DNA from 2 places in the Solibacillus sp. FSL R7-0682 genome. Region 2 is predicted to be linked to the other one. Evidence: riboswitches for the same ligand, from Rfam matches in the RefSeq annotation. Region 2 holds a riboswitch; the other holds the start of a gene.
What was found. A riboswitch is a leader RNA that binds a small molecule or an ion and turns the genes downstream of it on or off. The one in region 2 is predicted to bind FMN.

Region 1: another riboswitch for FMN. It lies ahead of ribE (riboflavin synthase); the one in region 2 lies ahead of MKZ17_RS13970 (ECF transporter S component).

The regions. Positions count from the first base shown of each region.
Region 1 is NZ_JBBOUI010000001.1:1,588,548-1,592,987, reverse strand. Features, by position in the region: gene ribH (6,7-dimethyl-8-ribityllumazine synthase) at 45-509, opposite strand; partial or broken gene ribB (3,4-dihydroxy-2-butanone-4-phosphate synthase) at 550-1,134, opposite strand; gene ribE (riboflavin synthase) at 1,147-1,782, opposite strand; FMN riboswitch at 1,908-2,043, opposite strand; FMN riboswitch at 2,213-2,348, opposite strand; gene MKZ17_RS08100 (hypothetical protein) at 2,472-2,660, opposite strand; gene MKZ17_RS08095 (sensor domain-containing diguanylate cyclase) at 2,750-3,721, opposite strand; gene MKZ17_RS08090 (DUF4085 family protein) at 3,927-4,440, opposite strand, start outside.
Region 2 is NZ_JBBOUI010000001.1:2,749,509-2,753,948, reverse strand. Features, by position in the region: gene MKZ17_RS13985 (ATP-binding protein) at 1-250, shown strand, start outside; gene MKZ17_RS13980 (RNA polymerase sigma factor SigX) at 465-998, shown strand; gene MKZ17_RS13975 (hypothetical protein) at 995-2,209, shown strand; FMN riboswitch at 2,362-2,537, shown strand; gene MKZ17_RS13970 (ECF transporter S component) at 2,780-3,358, shown strand; gene brnQ (branched-chain amino acid transport system II carrier protein) at 3,793-4,440, shown strand, end outside.

The DNA.
Region 1 (4,440 bases), 1.2 Mb from region 2:
ATATACGTTACATCATTTTTCAACAATTGTTATTAATTAACAAATTAAAACATTCGATTCAAATTTGCCATTTCTATCGCTGAAATAGCACTATCATAGCCTTTATTTCCAGCTTTTGTACCTGCTCGCTCGATTGCTTGCTCGATATTTTCTGTTGTGACAACGCCAAAAATTATTGGTACTCCTGTATCTAAACCTACTTTTGCAATGCCTTTTGCTGCTTCATTGCAAACATAATCATAATGTGTAGTTGCGCCACGAATGACAGTTCCAAGACCTATTACAGCATCATATTTTGAAGATTCCGCCATTTTTTTCGTGATGAACGGAACTTCAAATGCTCCAGGTACCCAAGCGATATCAATATTATTTTCATCTACTCCATGACGCTTTAAACCATCTAATGCGCCGCTCAGTAATTTATCATTAATAAATTCATTAAATCGTCCTACGACAATCCCAATTTTTAAGTCTGTGCCTACTAATTGTGCTTCAAAAATTTGTCCCATGTTGATTGCTCCTTTAAACTTGTTGGAATTTTGTTTGAATATATGTGACTAAGTGGTCGATACATATTAATTTCATATTGTGTTTTTCAGCAATTTGCTCAAGCTCAGGTAATCGAGCCATCGTCCCATCATCCTTTAAAATTTCACAAATAACTGCTACCTCTTGTGAATTGCTTAAACGTGCTAAATCAATACTAGCCTCTGTATGGCCGCGACGCTTCAGTACCCCTCCATCTTTTGCAATTAGCGGAAACACATGACCTGGTCGGTGAAAATCTGTTGGTTTTGACTGTTTATCAAGCATCGCTAAAATCGTTGCCGAACGTTCAAAGGCACTAATACCTGTTGTTGTCGATTGATGGTCAATACTAATTGTAAAGGCTGTTTGGTGAGCATCCGTATTACGCTCAACCATCGGCGTCAACGCCAAGCTTGTTGCAACTTTTTCAGAAATGGGTGTACAAATTAAACCACGTCCATGTACAGCCATAAAATTAATATTTTGCGGTGTCGCATGTTCACCTAGCACAACAAAATCACCTTCGTTTTCACGATTTTCATCATCGACAACGATGATTATTTCACCTTTTTTAAGTGATAAAATTGCCTCATCTATTGTGTTCATTTCAACCTCTCCTTAAAATCCGTTTCGTTGTAGAAAATCTTTCGTAATATTCGCCGTTCCTCGATTCGCTATATGCTTTTCTACATATTTGCCAATCAAATCCGTTTCAATATTGACGATTTCTCCGACCCTTTTTATGCCGAGAATGGATTCTTTATAAGTGTGTGGAATTAATGACACCGTAATTGTTGAATCAGACAAATCAAAAATCGTTAAGCTTGTTCCGTCAATCGTAATGGACCCTTTTAAAATGCAGTTGTTAAGCAGTGACTTCTCCATCATTAAATCTACGTACACCGCATTTTCCACTGGTCTTTTTCGTAAAATGGTCGCTATCCCATCTACATGGCCTGATATGATATGTCCACCAAAGCGTCCTTGTAAAGACATTGCGCGTTCAAGATTTACTTTTGAGCCCATTCGCAGGCTTTGGATACTCGTTGACTTGATCGTTTCAGGCATAACATCAACAGTAAACTCACCCTTCGTAAAATTGATGACTGTTAGACAAACACCATTTACTGCGATGCTGTCTCCTAACTTTACATCTTCTAAAATTTTCGTAGCTTGAATTGATAGTTCCATTGCTTGCCTGGATAGGCGCATTTGCGTCACGGTTCCTATTTCTTCAATAATTCCGGTAAACATCTTTTTCTCACCTCTTTTTAAAATAAAAAAACCCCGAGCATAAGGTTCGGAGTTTGATGAGAGGTAAAATTGGCATCGTCAAATAAGACTTTTGAACGTAAATTTTTTTCAAAGTCTACTTGCACTGCTTCCTTCTCCCATCCAGACTATAACTGTCGGCTTTGGACTCACACCAAATCCTGCACACTAAAAGTGGCTCACGGGCTTAGAGAATACCTCCTCACCGTCGATTGGGAATTTCACCCGACCCCGAAGGAAATCTATTAATTTTTGAAATGAAAAAAATCCCTTTCACTGGGGTGAAGGGATTATATGCAACACAAATAGACCTCTTTGTTGCAAAATTTTCGCACAAAAAGATACTACAAATTTGGCCTACTTCTAATATGTATGCCAAATTAAACATTTAACAATTGGTTAAAATGCTTGCCTGCTCCTTCTCCCATCCAGACTGTAACTGTCGGCTTTGGACTTGCACCAAATCCTGCACACTAAAAGTGGCTCACGGGCTTAGAGAATTTCTCATCACCGTCGATTGGGAATTTCACCCGACCCCGAAGGAATTTATTCAATTCGTCATTATTGTATCATAAACTTGTAAAAGAAAAAGTAAAATTTGTGAAATGACCAAAGCATTGGTTTTAATAAAAAAACATGCTATAAGATTTCCTTTTAGCATGTCACATGTTTTACACGCCCATTTTACGGCGCGTGTTGCTTGTTTTTTTCGATTGTTGGCTTTTCATCTTTTTCGTTGATGTATCGCCCTTTAAATTGTTTTTATTATTTGCTCCATTATTTTTTTTATTTTCAAGCTGTTGCTTTACTAAATCTTGCAAACTCATTTTCTTTTTTGGTGCTTCATGATTTTCAGTCATTTTGTATTCCCCCTGTCCAATTTTATTATGAATACAGTATATACGGATTCATGCATATTTGTAAAAGATAACTAAACATACGCTGTATTTTAATCGAAAGATAGGAGCCTATCGTTACTTTGTTTCCTATTCCTCTTTTGTTCATACATTTTTCCATCGGCTTCCACAAATAAACGATCCATTTCACCAACAGATTGCTGACTATGTGCAAAGCCCATTGACATACGAAGTTTGAAGGATGGCTGGCTGTCGTTATAGTAGTGTAATTGCTCTACAATGCGTGTACATAAGTCCTCTACCTGATTTTGATCGACATTAGGCATAATTATCGCAAATTCATCCCCACCAATTCTCGATACGAATAGACAATCCGTACTAAATTGATCGAGTACCTTTGCTGCTTCCTGAATTAAATGATCCCCACTTTTATGACCTTTTGTATCATTAATCATTTTTAAATCATCTAAATCACATAAAATTATCGCAATGGACGTATTTTCGATCGTATTATATGTATCCATTAATTTTTCAAAGAAATCACGATTATAAATATTCGTTAATGAGTCATGATATAATTTATAATTTAATTCTTGCTCTAACTGGACCTTTTCATCAATATTCCTTAGAATTCCCTGTACGGCGATCAGCTCTCCATTTTCATATACCGGGGTTGCGTGTTCCTCAAACCATTTATAATTCCCGTCATTATCACGAATACGCTGTTTAATTGCCTTTGAATAATCTATTGTACCATTTAATTTACTTAAAAGAATATCATAATCTTTAGGATGAATACGTTCAAAGATTAAATACGGCTCAGTAAATAATCGTTGTTGCATACCTTCACCTAAAAAACATTCAACGGAAGGACTCATGTATTTATGTCCGTAGTCCGGGTGCACTTGGTAATAATAAATAATATCTTTTGAACTTTCAGCAAGTTTTAAAATTGCACTTTCTGTAACAAAGCCTACGTTTTTATTATATTTTCTAATTTTCCTAAAGCACTGCATGAATACAACACCAGCTATTAGTCCAAAAATAAAATAAATCCACTTCATCTCATGCTTGCCCCTTTTAAATTATTTTTGCAATACTATCATTTACAATAAAGGGTAAGATGATTCAATATTACCGAAATATTCTTGCAATAATTCAATAATACATTTCTTTTGTTTATAGGTCAATATTACTTATTTATTTTCCTTATTTTACTATTAAATGTGTTTAAAGTCACTTAATGGTTTAATTTGGTAATGAAATCCTTTATTCAAGCAACCATCTTGTTTTTGCTTCTTCTCCTAATAAATCCAAATTTTTGAAATGGCTTGCTGTAATCTCCATTAGTATCTGCTCATGTTCCGGTACCTTTATATTGGTTAATACTCGATTCACTATATGTGCTGCCTCTTCACCTAGCTCAAACATCGTATTAAAGGCACGGATTCGCAACACTTGATCATCACTTAACGCGGCTTCCTCTAACTGTTCTAGTGGAATCATGTCACTAAAATGGGCATATGGATCTTCATATTGGTCACAATAAATCCGTCTTTTCGCTTCTTTCAAGTCACTAGCAAGGCATGTAGTCCCAGCGTAAATCCCGTTTTCACACTCTCTAAATTGTTCTAGCTCCACTTCAATAAACTGATCATTCTCCATAATGAAGTAATTCATATCCGGATTTAGTGCTTCAATCAATTGTGCCAAAGTAGTAATTTGCTCCCCTTCTATAGTGGCAGCTGGCCTAAATAAATAAAAAGCTGTTACGTCTTTAAAG
Region 2 (4,440 bases):
GATTCAGCAAAAGCAAAATTTTGCAAAAATACAAGTACAGGATACTGGCCAAGGAATTCCTCAAGACGATCTACCATACGTATTTGAGCGTTTTTATAAAGCAGATAAAGCGCGTACTCGCTCAAAGGGTGGTACAGGACTTGGTTTGGCGATTACTAAAAACATTGTTGAAGCTCATAAAGGAACAATTTCTGTTGACAGTGTCGAACAGCAAGGTACTACTTTTACATTTTATTTACCATTATCATAAAAATGTTTAATGAGGTACAATTTGGCACAGTGTATGACTTTTTACTATAATGGAAATATGCAAGGAGAGGGGAGTTGTCCTGTAAGTAATTACTTTCAGAGCAGCTCCTTTCTTCATATGTTGAGTAGATGAGCCTAACTAACTAATAATTATTTGCTGGTTTGTAACTTTTTTTGTTTTGAAACGACAAATTAATAGAACGGAGGTGGGATGGGTGCAACAATCCATATTCCATCGATTATACGACATGTATCATCAAGATGTTTTTAATTTTTTGTTTTATTTAGTGAAAAATCGTTCAGTTGCGGAAGATCTTTCGCATGAAGTATATATACGTGTATTGAAATCCTATGATCGATTTGAAGGGAAAAGTAGTGAAAAGACATGGCTATTCTCTATTGCCAAAAACGTAGCGATAGATCATTTTCGGAAGAAACAAATTCGAGATAAGCATGCGTTTACAGCATTTGATTGGGAGACAGAGCAACTTGTTTCACCGGTACCTTCACCTGAAGAGTATACGGAGCATAATGATCAATTGCAGCAAATATTAGTTGCATTAGAAGAATGTTCTGGAGATCAAAAAATGGTTGTCATAATGCGCTACATGCAAGAGTTATCGATACAAGAGACGGCAGAAGTGCTTGGTTGGACAATTGGTAAAGTTAAAACAACACAGCATCGAGCACTGAAAAACTTACGCCAAATACTTGATCGAAATAATGGAAAGGAGGCGAATTCATTATGAAAAAAGAGCATTGGGATGAGAGTGAGATTGAAAATTTATTAAAGCAGTCGCCAAAAGTTACAGACAATCGTTCCAAAGAGGAAGTTTTCCAGCGACTTTTAGATGAAGGTGCATTTAGTGAACAATCGCCTCAGCCACAAAAAAAAGTTGTTAAACCGAAAGGAATTCGCTGGACGCCATTAATTGCTTCTATTGCTTCGCTATTTTTAATTGTTGTATTTGCAAGACAGTTTATTGGTTCGTCAAATAATGTAGCACAGGATCAAGCAAGTGAGGCATTAACCGAAAGCTCTTTAAAAATGGCTGATAGCGCAGCGAAAAATGAACGATTGGCTTTGCCGGAAGAAGCCTCATCCTTTTCTCTGGATGAATCATTAGCTGCACATACGTTAGTATATGAGTCACAATTACAAGATGTAACGCTATTCACAATTGGCTTATCAGGTGATAATGCAGAAAGTGTACCAGTTAGTTTTTTAATTCCCAATGAAATTGTCAATGAAAAATTAGGAACGACAGCACCAACCAAGTTGCAGTTGTATGAAGCATTTGCTCCATTAATTGATGAAGAGGGGCGAGGTTTCAGAGAATTCCATCCTTTTAAGGGGAAATTCCTGGAAAAGGATGGAGAATTAGTTCATCAATTGCCTAAAGATCATCCATATGATACAAGTTTAGGGGCATTATCGAATTATACTGGTACCCTTATTGATACTTTTAGTGATGATTATGAGCAAGTGTATTTAGAAAACATGGATGGAGCAAGTATTGACCTTGATTATGTGGGCGAGGTGAAAGAGCCGATTTCGTTAAGAAGTTCGTCGGAAAAATATAATTATTATGCTTATCAAATGAGTACTGGCGCGGTCTATTTAAGTCCTAATTTTCGTATGAGCTATTCCACAGTGGAAGAAGCACTACAAAATATGACAACCGAAGCGAATGATATTTATCGAACAGTAATTTTGCCAAATGTAACTTACACAGTGAAGAGCGATAAGAATGTAGTTACTGTGAAATTTGATAATGAACTTGATTTACAACAATTTGATGCCATTGAAGTGATGCGTATGATCGAAGGGATATTAATGACAGCTGCCCAATTTGATCGACAAGTAAAGTTCGAACAAATTGTCCAAGAAGAGTGGAATGGCTTTAATTTTACAGGGCCATTAGATAAACCAATTGCAGCAAATATCTTTTATTATTAATAATTATAAATCATGGGGTTTCATCTTACGTAATGGTCGGAAGATGAAACCTTATCTATAAATTCAAATAAATTTACTAGGAATTGTATGCAATAGTCTTTACAATTCTTTTTTTTTATTTATAATAGGTAGTGTAACATAATTTAATATTGATTCATCTTCGGGGCAGGGTGTAATTCCCGACCGGCGGTAATAAAAGTGTCAACCTCTGACCATTCACTTGGAGGACGTTGCGTCAAAACTTTTCGAGCCCGCGAGCCACTTTGTGTGTGCAGGATTTGGTGTGATTCCAAAGCCGACAGTATAGTCTGGATGGGAGAAGATGAAGGTACGGTCGTCATTTTATGAAAAATGTCGTACGCTTGTAGTACAATAAAAATATCCTTTTGTATAAAGGCTTCTTTTGTATACAAAAAATAGGATGTTATAACTACAAATGTACGGATAGACCCTTATTTAAGTGTGCCTATTTCTCCCTTATGTAAATATTACATAAGGGTTTTTTCATGAAAATGGTATGTCCGTCCTTTCTTCTTGCGAGATAGAATCAGCAATGAGGAGAGATTTAGTATGAAAAAGAAAAGTTTAAAGTTACGTTCATTCGTAACAATCGGAATGCTAAGTGGGATTTCATTTGTATTAATGTTATTTAACTTCCCGTTACCGTGGTTTCCTGTCTTTTTACAAATCGATTTTAGTGATGTGCCTGCATTAATAGCGGCAATTACAATGGGACCGGTTGCTGGTATTTTAGTGGAACTTATTAAAAATATTTTAGATTGGGTATACACAGGAGCGCCTGAAGGGATTCCTGTAGGGCATTTAGCGAATTTTGCTACAGGTGTATTATTCATTTTACCTGCTTACTTCATCTATAAAAAAATTCCAACTGTAAAAGGTTTAATTATAGGCTTGGTTGCGTCAACTGTTGTGATGTCAGTCGGTATGGCAGCGTTAAATTATTTAGCATTTTTACCTATGTATACGTATCTATTAGGAATGCCAGAATTCGATATGTATGAAACAGTTATATTAGGTATTTTACCATTCAATCTTATTAAAGGAATTATGATGCTAGTTATTGTCACGATGATTTACCGTACAATGCGTGTGTGGATTGAAAATCAGCGTCGTCAATATATTGCATAATGAATATATAGTAGGAGCTGCACTATGAATACGTGTATTCACAGTGCAGCTCTTTTTTTGGGTTCTATAATATTTGTTGGGGTATCTATTCAATTTGTGCTATATGAATATCCCAGGATTAAAAGGTTTAATCTTAGAAAATTGTGAGCCCGCGGAAAGCGTCCGCCCGTAATGGAAATCAACGGACTTGTTTAGAAAAAAACAAAAAGGTAGTGCCAATTAATGAATCATTATGACATTACCCCAACATTTGACTTAGAACCTTTTTTTGAAATAGTAGATTTTCGGTAATATTCTGAATAAAAATTTCATTATTAAAGATTTGCTATTGTTTTCACTTTAATTGCCTGTTATCATATTGTCTATTGTTGTGAAAAATCGATATATTTCGTCAATACTCAACAAAGAAATTTTTCATCTTAGGAGAGACGACAATGGATAAAAAAATACCATTTTCAACGTATGCGGTAATTGGTACGATGCTGTTTGGGATGTTTTTTGGAGCGGGTAACTTAATTTTTCCAATCCAAATGGGTCAACTTGCAGGTACAAATTATTCGCTAGCACTATTTGGTTTTTTAGTAACGGCGATTGGATTGCCGTTTTTAGGAATTTTAGCAATAGGCTTATCAGGGAGCAATGGTTTACGAGATTTAGCGAGTCGAGTGCACCCAGTATTTGGTGTCATCTTTGCCTTAGCACTCTATTTAACAATTGGTCCGTTTTTTGCAATTCCACGTACGGCAACGGTGCCGTTTGTTGTAGGATTTGAACCGTTTATTGACCCATCGCAGGCGAAAATATGGCTCGCCGTATTTAGCTTTATATTCTTTGCTATTGTCTTTTATTTTTCGCTAAATCCAGCGAAAATTATGGATTATATCGGAAAATATTTAACCCCAGCATTTTTAATTTTTTTATTTATATTAATTGCTGTTAGTTTGTTTTCACCGATGGGTAATTTCGTTGAGCCTGTAGGCAGTTATATAAATGAAGCGTTTATGACGGGCTTTAAAGAAGGCTATAACACAATGGATGCCCTTGCTTCCCTTGCGTTCGGTATTATCGTCATTAATGCAATA